3 regions of the Dethiobacter alkaliphilus AHT 1 genome follow, and region 2 is predicted to be linked to each of the others. Evidence: riboswitches for the same ligand, from Rfam matches in the RefSeq annotation. Region 2 holds a riboswitch; each other region holds the start of a gene.
The links. A riboswitch is a leader RNA that binds a small molecule or an ion and turns the genes downstream of it on or off. The one in region 2 is predicted to bind cyclic di-GMP.
Positions count from the first base shown of each region.

Region 1: another riboswitch for cyclic di-GMP. It lies ahead of flgB (flagellar basal body rod protein FlgB); the one in region 2 lies ahead of uvrB (excinuclease ABC subunit UvrB).
Region 3: another riboswitch for cyclic di-GMP. It lies ahead of DEALDRAFT_RS13280 (hypothetical protein); the one in region 2 lies ahead of uvrB (excinuclease ABC subunit UvrB).

Region 1 is NZ_ACJM01000016.1:39,482-44,433, forward strand. It holds gene fliF (flagellar basal-body MS-ring/collar protein FliF) at 1-1,300, opposite strand, end outside; gene fliE (flagellar hook-basal body complex protein FliE) at 1,373-1,672, opposite strand; gene flgC (flagellar basal body rod protein FlgC) at 1,681-2,091, opposite strand; gene flgB (flagellar basal body rod protein FlgB) at 2,094-2,507, opposite strand; cyclic di-GMP riboswitch class I at 2,569-2,654, opposite strand; gene flgN (flagellar export chaperone FlgN) at 2,911-3,324, opposite strand; gene DEALDRAFT_RS13035 (flagellar protein FlaG) at 3,343-3,702, opposite strand; gene DEALDRAFT_RS13040 (flagellar protein FlaG) at 3,873-4,223, shown strand; gene fliS (flagellar export chaperone FliS) at 4,238-4,609, shown strand; gene flgN (flagellar export chaperone FlgN) at 4,708-4,952, shown strand, end outside.
Region 2 is NZ_ACJM01000005.1:35,810-40,761, reverse strand. It holds gene uvrA (excinuclease ABC subunit UvrA) at 1-557, opposite strand, end outside; gene uvrB (excinuclease ABC subunit UvrB) at 558-2,549, opposite strand; cyclic di-GMP riboswitch class I at 2,892-2,978, opposite strand; gene DEALDRAFT_RS05725 (hypothetical protein) at 3,053-3,340, opposite strand; gene DEALDRAFT_RS15910 (PDZ domain-containing protein) at 3,400-4,710, opposite strand; gene DEALDRAFT_RS05705 (S41 family peptidase) at 4,726-4,952, opposite strand, start outside.
Region 3 is NZ_ACJM01000017.1:30,835-35,786, reverse strand. It holds gene DEALDRAFT_RS13320 (4Fe-4S double cluster binding domain-containing protein) at 1-249, opposite strand, end outside; gene DEALDRAFT_RS13315 (polyprenyl synthetase family protein) at 406-1,368, shown strand; gene DEALDRAFT_RS13310 (redox-sensing transcriptional repressor Rex) at 1,521-2,168, shown strand; tRNA gene DEALDRAFT_RS13305 (tRNA-Asp) at 2,287-2,363, shown strand; tRNA gene DEALDRAFT_RS13300 (tRNA-Phe) at 2,372-2,447, shown strand; tRNA gene DEALDRAFT_RS13295 (tRNA-Gly) at 2,449-2,523, shown strand; tRNA gene DEALDRAFT_RS13290 (tRNA-Cys) at 2,637-2,711, shown strand; tRNA gene DEALDRAFT_RS13285 (tRNA-Leu) at 2,734-2,822, shown strand; cyclic di-GMP riboswitch class I at 2,966-3,053, shown strand; gene DEALDRAFT_RS13280 (hypothetical protein) at 3,112-3,375, shown strand; gene DEALDRAFT_RS13275 (DUF4164 family protein) at 3,558-3,905, shown strand; tRNA gene DEALDRAFT_RS13270 (tRNA-Val) at 3,963-4,037, opposite strand; gene DEALDRAFT_RS16575 (DUF1540 domain-containing protein) at 4,199-4,369, shown strand; gene ytxC (putative sporulation protein YtxC) at 4,629-4,952, shown strand, end outside.

The DNA of each region.
Region 1 (4,952 bases), on a different contig from region 2:
GTTCAATCATTTCCCTGCGAGCCGCTTCCTCCATGGCCAGCATGGCATCTTCCTGATGGGATGTATCAAAACTCATCCCCTGCACACTGATACTGTCGCCCCGTCCCACCTGATAGCCCAAGGCCGCCTCCACAGCCTCACTGATCTGTCGGACCTGCGCCTGAGACAGCTGACCGCCGTTATCATTTACCACAACGGAAGCATTGAGCTGCACCAGCTTTCCCGGAGCCCGGATTTGCCTTTCCGTTGTTTCGTTAATTTCATAGTTTGTGGTTTCATCATAACGCTCATATGTAGAGTCACCGGTACCACCGACCCACGGATATCCGGGAATGTTACTGTCTGCTCCCGCCTCACCGGGTACCACGCCGGCTCCTTCAAAATATTCCTCGGTAATTGTCTGGCTGCGCGGCACACCCTCGCTATCAAAGGTAATAACGGTGGACTCATGGGAATCAAAGTCCAAATCTGCGGTTATCATGGCAATGGCCTGTCCCGGACCTAAAATACGCTCCAGCATCACCTGTACACGCCGTTCCAGTTCTTTTTCAAAGGAGCGTTTAATATCCAACTGCGCCATGGTGGCTTCCGCCAACTGCTTCGTGGGATCCAGATTATCCAGCTGGTCACTGAGAATGTTCCCTGTGGTGTCAATCACCGTAACATTTTCCGGCCGCATATTCTCCACACTACCGGCCACCAGATGCACAATACCGCGCACCCGCTCCGAATCCAAACGCGAAACAGGACTCAAAGCCAGCACGATGGAGGCGGAGGGCTCCGCCGAATCCTGGATAAAGACACTGGGCTCAGGAAGTGCCAGATGTACCCGTGCCTGCTCCACTTCATCCAGACGGACAATGGTCCGGCGCAGCTCTTCCTGCAAAGCGCGCAGATAATCCATTCGTCTGTTGAAATCCGTGGCGCCCAGATTTGTCTGGTCAAACAGCTCAAAACCACTGCCGCCACCGATATTTAATGACTCATCGCTTGCCAGTTGAATCCTTACATCATCCACCATGTCCTGTCGGACCAAAATAGTTCTTCCTTCATCATCAAGGGAGTACTGCACATTCATTTCCTGCAATCTGGCTGCAATTCGCCCCGCATCCACCGGCTCCAACCCGGTAAATAACAATGCCATGCGCGGCCGGGCAATGGCCTGTCCCAGGAAAAAGAGAGTAACTATAATGGCAACGGCCATAACTATGGCCGCTATTTTTTTGCGTTGGCTCAGCTGCTGCCATTTCTCCGGCAAATCCTGCACCCTAACTGCTGTCGCACGCTCCTCTTCGGCCAACCGTCTCCACCCCCCGGGTCAACAAAAAATACGTAACTTTATATAAAAAACAAAAACGATTTAGCAAAGTATTTATAACTGCATCCTGGAAACTTCCTGGTAAGCCTCCACAACCTTATTTCTCACCTGGACCGTCAGCTGCATGGCCATTTTTGCCTGCTCCATGGCAATCATCACCTGATGAATATCTTCCGCTTCACCCATGGCCAGTTTCTGTGCCGCTTCATCGGCATTAACCTGCAACTGGTTTACTTCTCCCAACGCCTTATGTAAAGTCCCGGCAAAACCTTCCGCCGCCTTTGTCTCCGGTGCCGCTGCAGCAGGCTGCTGCCACTGAAGGGGAATAAAAGGGTTTAATACCTGAGTCTTCATCTAATCACCTACCCTCTGCCGATTTCCAATGCTTTGAGAAACATGTTCTTGGAAGCATTCAGCGCCGTCACATTGGCTTCATAAGCCCGGGTGGCGGTAATCATATCCACCATTTCCTGCACTATGTTTACATTGGGGTAAGCTACGTAACCCTCTTCATTGGCATCGGGATGCTCCGGCTCATAAACCAGCCGGGGCTCTGTGTTATCCACACTTACACCCTGAACCCGCACGCCCTGGCCGGACTTCCTGGCGCCGTCCATCACTTCAGCAAACACTGCCGACTTGCGCTGATAAGGCCCACCGTCTTCGGTCCTGGTGGTATGGGCATTGGCAATGTTATTGGCAATCAGATCAAGGCGAAAACGCTCTGCGGTCAACCCGGAAGATGACACATTCATAGCCTTAAAAATCTGCATTATTACCGCCTCCCTTCATGGATTACATACCGCAACAAACTGTAGCGCTCGTTAAGAACCTGAGTCATAGCATTATAATTAAGCTGGTTAGTGGCCATAAGCGCCATCTCACGGTCAATATCCACATTGTTCCCGTCTGAGCGCATGGCCGAACTGCGGTCCGTACTTACCTTATGCCCTACATCCTGCAGGCTCTTCTGTCCCCCCACATGCCTTTCATGCGTGGTGGCCAGCGGCAGCCTGCTTGGCGCGGCAAGCGCCTGTCGCAGCTGCTTTTCAAAAGAAACATCCTGTCGTTTAAACATGGGAGTATTTACATTGGCCACATTATGGGCCATCACCCGGTTACGCTCCCCGGCAGCATCCAGCCCTTTTTGCAGGGATACCGTTGCATTATCCGTCCATAAGCTGTTCAATGAAATCCTCCTTTCCCAAAGAAAACCCTAGGGCACAGACCTAGAGTTTAAGGTAACAGTGGCCGGCAACCCAGCCGCCATAGTCATTACAACCGTAGGCCTGTGGCTTTGCGTCCCCGCCTTTCGGCGAGTTTGCCTTTATTCGACATTTTTTCATTAATTTTGGGGATTTGAGTTTTCATGAACTTACTTTTCGCTAAATAATGTGAAAATCCTGCAACAATATAAAAATAATGGCAACAAAAGTAGAAATAATTAACATAATGTCGCCACTTCCCAAGTGGGACACGGGAACCCCTTACAAGGACAGGCAGCTCAACGGCAACTGCCTCACTTTCAAGCCACTTTGCCTGTTTTTTAGCCCTAAAAACAAAAAAAAAGACAGCTAAGCTGCCTTTTTGCCCTAAGCCCCAACTCCATGCCGGTTCAACTGTAGGGTCTGACTTAATTCATAAGCATTATTACGCTTTGTTTGCTCTATTTCACCTAACAAATTATTTATCTCGGAAACAATTTTATGGTGTGCAATATAAGCAGCGGGTTCCGCGGCACAGGCTAACTGATCCATGGTGAGCCGCCGGCCTGGCAATTTGCTTAACAACACCTCTTTTAACTGTGCTTTGGCATCATCCAGCACCTGTACCTGCTCCATCAACTGGCCCTCCACTTGCTGCAGGTCGATCAAGCCCAGCATATCGCGCTCTTTAATGGCCTTGGCCTCCCAAAGAGCTATTTCCGCCAGCTTACCGTATAAAACCTTCTGTCTGGAATAAATCTCCGTCAGCCCGTCCAAAAGCTCTGTCAGAGTTACTTCCACAGCCATCCCTCCCCCGAATTAAAGGACGTAATCAACCATTATCCCCACAAAACTCTGCATATCAACCAACATCTCATTGATTTTATCCGGCTCCAGCTCCCGGATAATTTGCTGCGTTTTCTTCTCCATCACCAGAACAACCCAAGCCTCTTCATCCCAAAAGAATAACAAGTCAATGCCCAACGTCTCTGCAGTATCGTTTAGCTTTTTAACCGCAGCTGCCATTTTGTCACTGTCAGCCGCCTCTCTCTGCTGCTCCTTCTTCTGCCGCCCCTGCTCATTGGAAATATAGGCCTGCTCCGATTGCTGCACAGTATGCTTTTTCACTTTTTCCTGGATTCGGTTTAACATGATGGGGTCTACACCCTGCACCCGCATGGCTATCCCTCACTTCCCGAAACATCATATTATACATTCATCGGCACCAATTAACTCAACTTTACACCTATCTACAAAATTTTTTTATAAATTTTTCCTAAAGTTTTGCAGCTTCCCGCCGAAAAGATAATTAACAACATGCCAAAAACTGAATACAAGAGGTGAAGAAAATGAGAATAGTGACAAATAATCCCCCGCCCCAACCGGATTCCCGCCACACCACAGACGTCTCCCACTCGCAGCAGGCGCAAAAAAAAGATGTGGCAATCCAGGGCAAGAATCCGGCACAAGAAATATCTCCCCAAGAAACCGATCACGCCGTGGAGCAGCTGAACAAAACATCCGATGCCCTCAATCTTAGCCTGCGCTTTAAACTGCATGAAGGCACCGACCGCATGATGGTGCAAGTGGTGGATACAAAGGCCGATGAAATCATCAAAGAAATGCCCCCCGAAAACCTACTCAACGTTGTAGCACAGATCCAGAACATGGTGGGTCTGATGCTGGACGCTAAACGCTAAAAGGAGGAACCTATATGTTAGCAAACCCCTATCAAAAGTACAAACAAAATCAGGTAGAAACTTCATCACCACAACAACTAATCATCATGCTCTATAACGGTGCCATTAAATTTCTAAAGCTGGCACAAATGGGCATTACTGAACAGAGCATAGAAAAAGCACACACCAACATCATTAAAACCCAGGACATAATTAATGAATTAATGGCCTCCTTAGACATGAACCAAGGCGAAGTAGCCTCACATCTCTACTCACTTTATGATTACATGAACTCCCGCCTATTGGAGGCAAATCTAAAAAAAGATACCCAAATCCTCTCTGAAGTAGAAAACATGCTCACCGAACTGCGGGATTCCTGGGTCCAGGCACTTAAATTTGTTCAATAAAAAGATGGCCGGCGCGCCATCTTTTTTTATATATAGCACTAAAGCTTTTCTCACCCCCGCCGATATATATACCAACAGCAATTTACGGAGGGATACCGTTGGAACAATTACTCAATGTCCTAAAGCAACAACAACAAGCACTGACTGATTTAATAAATGTGGCTCTAAAAGAACGGGAAGCCATCCTTACCCGGGACAAAGAACAAACAATAGCAGCCCTTAAACAAAAGGAAAACTTGCAACAGAAGCTCTCTTCACTGGACAAAGAAATCCATAACTTTTCCGCAGGCAAAACCCTGCAGGAAATCGCCGCCACTTCCAAGGATGAAGAAACCCTGCTTGA
Region 2 (4,952 bases):
CGCAGCTCACCGTCCACCCGCACCCGGACAAAGCCGTCGGCCCGGGCATCCTGGAACAGTTTGCTGTATTCACCTTTACGGCCCCGTACCAGCGGCGCCAACACCTGAATTTTGGTGCGCTCCGGCATGGTCATTATCCTGTCCACCATCTGCTCCACCGTTTGCTGGGCAATCTGGATCTCACAGTGGGGGCAGTGGGGCCGGCCGATGCGGGCAAACAACAGCCGCAGGTAGTCATATATTTCCGTCACCGTACCCACCGTGGAGCGCGGGTTGCGGGAGGTAGTTTTCTGGTCAATGGAAATTGCCGGTGAGAGCCCCTCAATATAGTCCACATCCGGCTTATCCATCTGTCCCAGAAACTGCCGGGCATAAGCGGACAAAGATTCCACATAGCGGCGCTGCCCTTCGGCATAGACCGTATCAAAAGCCAGGGAAGATTTCCCTGAACCGGACACACCGGTAATCACAACCAACCGGTTGCGCGGGATTTCCACATCAATATTGGCCAGGTTATGTTCCCGGGCCCCTTTAATTAAAATCTTATCCTGAATCATTTATTTCTCCTCTATTCCTGTTTTTCGCAGCGCTGCAATCATATCGCGCAGGTGGGCAGCCTGTTCAAAATCCAGCTCCTTGGCTGCTTTTTTCATTTCCTTTTCCAGCTTGGCAATTGTCTTCTTACGTTCCGCCGGGCTCAGCTCTGCCGGGCTGTCTTTATCCACATAGTCGGAGAGCGCCTCTTCTGCCACCTGGGTGGCTTCAATTACGGCACGCACCGCCTTTTTAATAGTAGCAGGTGTAATATTGTGCTCCCGGTTAAATTCCATCTGAATCTGACGGCGCCGTTCTGTTTCATCCATGGCCTTTTGCATGGAATCGGTTACTTTATCGGCATACATAATCACGGTGCCGTGGACGTTACGGGCCGCCCGGCCAATGGTCTGAATCAGGGAACGCTCCGCCCTGAGGAAGCCTTCTTTATCGGCATCTAAAATGGCCACCAGGGAAACCTCGGGCAAATCCAGCCCTTCCCGCAGCAGGTTAATACCCACCAGTACATCAAACTCACCCAGGCGCAAATCACGGATAATTTCCATCCGCTCCAGGGTGTTAATTTCCGAGTGCAGGTAACGGACCCGCACGCCCAATTCCTTATAATACTCGGTTAAGTCCTCCGCCATCCGTTTGGTCAGCGTGGTGACCAGCACCCGCTCATTGGCCTCAGCCCGGAGGCGGATTTCACCGTACAGATCATCAATCTGTCCTTTTACGGGACGCATAATAATCTCCGGGTCAATTAGGCCGGTGGGCCGGATAATCTGCTCCACCACCTGTTGACTGTGTTCCTGCTCGTAGGGGCCCGGCGTGGCAGAAACATATACCGCCTGATTCACCAGCTCCTCAAACTCATGGAAAATCAGGGGGCGGTTATCCAGCGCCGAAGGAAGGCGGAAGCCGTGCTCCACCAGCGTCTCCTTACGGGAGCGGTCCCCGGCGTACATCCCCCGGACCTGGGGAATGGTTTGGTGCGACTCATCTATAAACAGCAGAAAATCCTCCGGAAAATAATCTATCAGCGTATGGGGACGGCTGCCTGCAGGCCGCCGGTCCATGTGGCGTGAATAGTTTTCGATGCCGGTGCAAAACCCGATTTCGTTCATCATCTCCAAATCATAGTTGGTCCGCTGCTCCAGCCGCTGGGCTTCCAGCAGTTTATCCCTGCTGCGCAGCTCCTGCAGCCGCACCTCCAACTCCGACCGGATATCAACCATGGCCGCTTCCAGCGTATCCCGGGAAGTGACAAAGTGGGAAGCGGGGAAAATAGCAATATGCTGCCGCTCACCAAGAATTTCACCGGTCAGCGTATCTATCTCCCGGATCCGCTCTATTTCATCACCGAAAAACTCCACCCGCACCGCTTTCTCCGTAGACGAGGCGGGGAAAATCTCCAGCACATCGCCGCGCACCCGGAAACGGCTGCGCTCCAGCTGCACGTCGTTGCGTTCAAACTGGATGGACACCAGCTGCTTGACAATCTCGTCCCTGCTCTTTTCCATCCCCACCCGCAGCGAAACCACATGCTCTCGGTATTCATCCGGGGAGCCCAGGCCGTAGATGCAGGACACACTGGCCACAATAATAACATCGCGGCGCTCAAACAGCGCACTGGTGGCTGAGTGGCGCAACTTTTCAATTTCATCATTAATGGCCGAATCCTTTTCGATATAAGTATCGGACTGGGGGATATACGCCTCCGGCTGGTAGTAATCATAATAACTGACAAAGTACTCCACGGCATTGTCGGGGAAAAAATCACGAAACTCGCTGCACAGCTGAGCCGCCAGCGTTTTATTATGTGCAATTACCAACGTGGGCCGCTGCACTTTTTCAATAATATTGGCCATGGTAAAGGTTTTACCTGAACCGGTGACCCCCAACAGAGTCTGGTGCCGAAAGCCTTTTTTCAGCCCCTCCGTCAGCTCCTCAATGGCCTTGGGCTGATCGCCCTGCGGGCCAAACTCACTTTTAATCTGAAACCGTGTCATCTATCCTGCTCCTTATAAATTTTCCTCATACAAGTAAACATAACTATTATACCACAAACATGTCGATTTTTGACCACCCCGAACAAGGTGAGACAAAGGGGACAGGTGATTTTGTCTCACTTTTCGTGGACAGAGGGACAGGTTTTTCTGTCCACACCGTTGGAGAAGACGCCTCCTTGCAAGAAATTGCACACTAAATGCGAAAAAAGGTCCGTCCCCGATTTGCACGATTTGCACACAAAAAAAAACTGTGAGGCCACAGTTTAGTGAAGAGGAGATTTATGTTAGAAAATTTAAAGACCTGTCCTTCCGGTGCGGAAAGCAGGCCTAAACAGGCGTTCCTTCGGCAACCGGCTGTCATGACTGCTTTGCAGTGTTAGACCCTTGGCTTTGCGTCCCTGCCTTTCAACAGGTTTGCCCTGAGCGAATGTCATTTTATCGTTCAGATTATCACAGGCTGCATTTTTTGTCAAGCTATGCCAGATAATGCCTGTCCGCAAAATTTACTGCAGCTCCGGCGGCTTGGCCAACCGCCAGGGCGGAATTTGCGTATCCAGCTCCTGTAAGGAAACCGGCCACTCCGCATCTTTTAAAGCCTGAAAATCCCCAGACTTGCTTAAACCTTCATGAAACTTCAAGTCCGCCTGCAAAAGCTGCTGTGCTTCCAGCAAAGCGGCATTGGTCTGCTGCAGCGACCGTAGTATCTGCTTGTTGGTTTCGGCCTGACGCAGCGTTAGCTGCTTAAGCAGGTTCTGCATCTCCAATAACTTCTTTTCGCTACCTTCGGGCATAATAAACACCTCCCGGCGTTATTTTTTCCCAACAATAAAAAAATAGACGGATGCGCCGCCTATTTTTCCGCTGTTCTTAACTTTTGTATTTTTTCTCCCAGGGCGGAGAAAAAATGATTGTGGTTTATTTCCGCATAAGCCGGGGTGAATCGGTCCGGCACCGGAATAATGCCCGGGTCCGGGCCGGGTATATCCACGGTATGGCGCAGTCCGTCCCGCATGATTTCCAGCTCCAGGTCGGGTCCGGCCATGGCCAGCAGATTTTTGTACATGGCTGTATCATGGACCGCAAACCGGTTCATGGCAAGAATAACATCATGGGGCTGCAGGCCTGCCTTTTCCGCCGGAGAACCGGGAAAAACATCCATCACCTTCACCCCTTTGTCCGGTGCCACAAACAAAGGCTGCCTGGAAAACTCCCGCTGATTGTTGCGCATGATTAAAAATTCGTGGCCAAAGGGAGCAAACAGGGCGGCGGGAATCATCACCAGCGGCTCATAAAAAGCGGCAAAGGCCACGGCGATGAGAACCACGCTGTAGAGGCCGAGATTAACCGCAGATTGTTTACTTTTTTCCCGGGGCGGAGTGGAGACAGCCATATCGCCGTAACCCAGTCCGGCCACAATGGGCATCAACATATACATCAGCGTCTCTCCCGGGCCGGGCACGGAGCCGCTGGAAAGCAGTGGCCACCACTGAGGCATACGTGCCGCCCCAATGGCCGCATCAGCGGCTTCCATAGTAACCACCATGGCCACCAACCCCACCAATGGCAGGGGCCAGAATTTTTGTAGCGAAAAACCGCCCACCACACCATGGTCGGTTTTAATATACAGTGGGCTGGGGAAAAGGTGTCCACTCACGGCAATAAGGAAACTCTCCGTAAGGTGAAGTATGCCGATTAAAACCAGCAAACCCGGAATATGGAGGCCGGCTAGCTGAGCCAACAACTCGGCCAGGAATCCGTCACCCTGGATCAGTGCCGGCCAGTGAGCAGACATTATTCGCAGCAGTGCGGAAGCAAAACCCACCAAACCACCGGCATAAGCAAAGCACAGGTACCGGGGATGGACCAGCATCAGGATGATGGCCAAGGGCCAGACAAAGGGGAAGATGCCGATTTCTATCAGAGAAATTCCGAAAAACACCAGCAAAGCACTGGCCAACAGTCCGCCCGCCAAGCCAAAAACGGCGGAATAGGCTACCTGCCACCCTACAGGATATTTCGCCCGCCCCAACAGTTGAGCTTCATTGCGGGCCACCCTTCTGTATTGAGAGGTAATCAGTAAAACCACTATCCAAAACAGGATGTTTAGCGGAAACATGGCATAGGTGCCCAGAAACAGACGGACGATCTGCATAAACTCCATCTGCCCACTCCCTCGCTACATTTTTTCCAGGATAACTTCCACCGCTTTTTGCATCTGAGTATCGTTTTCTTCCAGCAATCGGTCTATTTCTTCATTTAGTTGGGTGCGGGTCTCCAGATTCAGCTCACCGGTAGCATTTAAACCGTGTTCGTTCTGGAAAGAACGGACGGCCCGCTCGGTGGCGCTGTCGTAGACACCGGTATCATTAACATTATAATCCAGACTCTTAAGCATCTGCTGCA
Region 3 (4,952 bases), on a different contig from region 2:
CAAAGTGTTTACTGCACGGTAATAGTGCAGGTATGTATGAGTGGGCCCCTCCAGCAGTTCTTCAATAACGGAGCGGGGAAAAGGTATTATGAAGGACACAGCCCGCTCAAAACGCTTTAGTCTGGGCTCCACGTGAAGGTTCATGCCGTTTTCTGCCTTAGTTAAATCAGCAATGCCCGCATAGGGAGCACCGCCGCTTTTTAGCGTACATATTATTTCTTCTTTTAGTTGTTCAGCTTTTTTTGTCATTTTCACCCCACCTTTATTGCAGAATAACAAAAAATTGCTGCAAATGCAATTGTTCCCTGCTATGAGTCATATAATTACTACAGGCACTAAAGAAGGAGTTCTTTTAGAAAATCTTGAATAAATCTAAACATTGCGGTTACCAAAGGTGGTGTGGTTTTGGATTTTACTTCACAGATTTCAGGTCCTCTGGCAAAACTGGAAGAGGAACTGTCTTTGATACTAACTTCCCAGGAACCTGTGGTTCAGGAAATCAACAAATATCTTCTGGAAACACCGGGAAAGCGCATCCGTCCTGCCCTTTTTTTTCTGTCCCTGGCACTGTGGAAAGAAGAGCCGCAAGAACACTTGTCGGTAGCTGTGGCCCTGGAACTGATCCATTCCGCCACGTTGGTTCATGATGATGTGGTGGATGCTTCAAAAGTGCGCCGCGGCAAGCCCAGCATAAATGAAGCCTGGGGAAATCATACTGCTGTTTTAACGGGAGACTATCTTTTTGCCAGGGCGTTTGAGTTACTGACCGAATACGGCAATATTTCTCTGATTAAAGAGATGTCCGCGTTAGTGCGCGATATGAGTGAAGGAGAAATTCAACAACAGGCTCAACGGTTTTGCACCGATTTAGATATAAAAAACTATTTGCAGCGTATTGCCAAAAAAACTGCCCGTTTCTTTATGGTCTGTGCCAAAAGCGGAGGGATTGTGGCCCGGCCCCAGGATACCGAAGCTATCTGTGCCCTGGAAAACTACGGTTATAATGTGGGGATGGCCTTTCAGCTAATCGATGATCTGCTTGATGTGACCGGCAATGAAGACACCATTGGCAAGCCTTTGGGCGAAGACTTGCGCCAAGGCGTCATAACCCTGCCAATCCTCCATGTATTGCAGGTTTCACCTCATGGCAGGGAGTTCTCCGCTCAGATTGCATCCCGTCAGATAGATGATTCACTACTCTCAACTCTAACAACCGAAATGGAACGACATGGTTGCGCAGAATTTGTCAAAAATTACGCCTGGCAATATGTAAAGGCTGCTCAGCGGGCGCTAGAGCCGTTGCCCCGGAACCCATGCCGTCAGACATTAGACACAGCTTCCCGCTTCATCGTAGAAAGATGGTTTTAATTGCCGAAATATAAAATTTTTTGTGTTTTTATTCCATGGAATGTGTTAAAATATTAACAAGTTTGGTAATCACTCTTTACAACCAGTACTGCATGCTATATGTGAAATAATAAAAAAAAAAGAAGCAGGATCGTGAAGGAGGAGGAAAAAGAATGTCTCGTCGGAATGCCCCAAAATCAGTAATTAAAAGGTTGCCGGTTTATCTGCGAATATTGGATAACCTGATTCGCAGGGACGTGGAAATCATTTCATCCCGTGTCCTAAGTGAGGAAACCGGATTTACCGCAGAGCAGATACGTAAAGACCTTGCTTACTTCGGAGCCTTTGGCACCCGTGGCACCGGATATAATACCACCTATCTGCGTGAAAAGCTCCTACGCATTATTGGCCTGGACAAAGAGACCAAGTTAGTTGTTGTGGGAGTGGGTCATCTGGGCAAAGCGCTGACCCGTTACAATATTACCAAAAACCCATATGTAAAAGTGGTGGGTATCTTTGATGCCAACCCTAAGGAGCACGGCTCAGAAATTGAAGGCCACAAAGTGATGTCCATGGAAGAAATGCCGCGAGTAATCAAAGAGCATGATGTAAAGGTAGCCATGATCACAGTACCCGCTGAGCCGGCCCAGGATGTGGTGGATCAACTGGTGGAAAACGGCATCACAGCAATTCTCAATTTTGCTCCCACCAAGCTGCATGTCCCGGAGGAAGTCCATGTGCACAATGCTGATCTGACCATTGAATTGCAGAGCCTTATTTATTACACTCTGGAAGACGAAAAGAAGAATTACGCCGAATAAATTTACGCTCAAATTTACTCTTATTTCCAGCAAAAAACATGCATAGAAGCTGTTGACTTTTCATATGCCGTTGTGTATACTATAGAAGTGCTCAAGATTGAGTGCGCAAAAAGATTGCGGAGCTGTGGTGTAGAGGCCTAACATGCCTGCCTGTCACGCAGGAGATCGCGGGTTCGACTCCCGTCAGCTCCGCCATTTATTTTGCCGAGATAGCTCAGTAGGTAGAGCAGCGGACTGAAAATCCGCGTGTCCCCAGTTCAATTCTGGGTCTCGGCACCACGCGGAAGTAGCTCAGTGGTAGAGCATCGCCTTGCCAAGGCGAGGGTCGCGGGTTCGAATCCCGTCTTCCGCTCCATAAGAAACTAACTCAGGCGCACACCGTGCGCCTTAATTAATCCAAATATTGGCCGTACTTGACGGCCGGGCTTCCGTATGCTAATATGGATATGCCAACTAAATAACAGGCGGGGCGACATAGCCAAGTGGTAAGGCAGAGGACTGCAAATCCTTTATTCCCCGGTTCAAATCCGGGTGTCGCCTCCATTTTTTATGTAAAGAACTATTTGCCGGAGTGGCGGAACAGGCAGACGCAAGGGACTTAAAATCCCTCGGCCCACCATGGCCGTACCGGTTCGATTCCGGTCTCCGGCACCATTTATAATATAAAGCGCAATGCTTACAGGCCATCCAAACAGGATGGTCTTTTTGGTCTAAATCTTGGTCAAAAATTTGTCGAAACAGGCAGGATATTAGCTGTTTTTACAGAATAGGTTATGGTGAAAAATATATAGTTTTATGCTTGAAAAAGGCAAACCTGTCGAAAGGCAGGGACGCAAAGCCAAGGGTCTAATGCTGTTTTTACAGCGATGACAGCCGGTTGCCGGGCAGGTTCTGAGCCTGCTTTTCGGTAAGCAGTTTTTTTATTGCCTAAAAGGAGGCCGATATGTACCAGTCCGATGTTTATCAGCTTAACAGCTTATTGAAGCAGATGCGTCAGGAATGCAGGGAACTGCAGGAAGAAATAACCGAAGGTATTGATTTGCTTCAGGAAAAAGAACGGATTCGCCAAGGAAAGGCCGCAATTGTCAATCAATTAAACGAAGACATAAAAGATGCGGCGGGCAGGCAAAAAGGATATTGGGAACCATATAAAAAAGAAAAGATGGAGCGGCGCCTGGAGCGTTTTGCCGCCATGCTTCCCGCTTAAAGAATACCTAAGAGGCCTTATACATAAAGGCTTCTTTTTCTTTTAAGTACTATTGACAGCACAATACATTTCATGTTAAATTATAGGCAAACAGGTGTTCGGGAGGTGATAAATATGTTTAAAATCTAATGAAGGCATGATATAATGTCCCTGTTGGAAATATGTGTTTTGGAGGAATCTGTATGGAACAGATTTTAAACCAGATTCTAGACAAGATCGATGGACTGGAAAGTTCACTTGGGGGACGAATAGACAAGCTTGATGCCCGGATGGACCGGCTGGAAGGTCGCATGGATCGGCTGGAAGGTCAGATGGACAAGCTGGAAGGCCGGATGGACCAGCAAGATTCCCGCATGGATCGCCTGGAGCATGCTCAGGCTGCAATGAGCAGAAAAGTTGACTACATTTATGAGGAGACTGCCGGTTTGCTGGAATTTAAAACAGCAACGGTGAGGTTTCAGGAAGAGACAGTCAAAACGTTGCAGCGCCATGAGACAGATATTGAATTACTTAAGAAAATAGCTCGCTAACATAATAAAGCTAAACAAAAAACCTGTCCGTTTCCGGACAGGTTTTATCTTTAATAATGGTGGGTCGTACTGGATTTGAACCAGTGGCCCCTACCGTGTCAAGGTAGTGCTCTCCCCCTGAGCTAACGACCCATATTTATTTTTAAACGCAAGAATTATTGTACCAGAAAACGGGGTGAAAAGCAAGGTTTCTCTTGGAGAAATCTTTGGAAGGGTGAATAGTGAATAAGGAAGGAATAATGATGCCCACAGAAGCAAAATATAAGAACAGAATATGAAAAGGAGGGGATTTTATGAGCGCTTCAAGAGAATCGAATCCTATTACACGGGTAAAATGTGTGGTGGACAGTTGCGAGTATTGGGATAACGGTGATCATTGCATGGCTTCAAATATTGAGATTCAGCCTCCCGCAGCTTCCGATACGGAAGAAACTGATTGCGCAACATTCCGTCCCAAGCACTAGGAAAGAAGTTTTGGGACAGTTGACCTGTCCCCGTGTCCCAAAAAGACGTGCTCACAGCACGTCTTTCTTAGGTTTGGTAAGATGTGGGGAAAAAGTATACATTTTTTCTTCCAGTCATATAATACAGGAGAAGGGAGTTGACAGCGTTGGCAATGATTGCGATAGCTGTAAAATACACCACGCCTGGGCTGTTAGAGAGACTGGAAGAGGGCATGTTTTTTTTAAAAAAACGGGGTGTAGGGTACAGATTCGGGAGAAGATGATGAACGACTGGCCCCACTATCTTTGTGTTCTGGAAAAGAAAGGCGCAGAAACTGATTATGAGGCAGGTTTGCTGTTTAAGCGGATATTAGCTGAGAATTTAACGGAATTTGTGATGAGTGAGCAGTCTGTGCCATATTTGGCGGATATTTTATCACATTACTACTTTTACTTTCCCAGTGATGAACGGCGGGAAATTCTTGCTCTGGCACAGAAACACTATGAAAATGAGCGGGTAAAAGACGGTGGCGGCCAGGTTTACAGCGAAGTGTTGGAACAGATGCGCGGTTTTTTGGAGGGCAGCAGATATTTTAACCTGCAC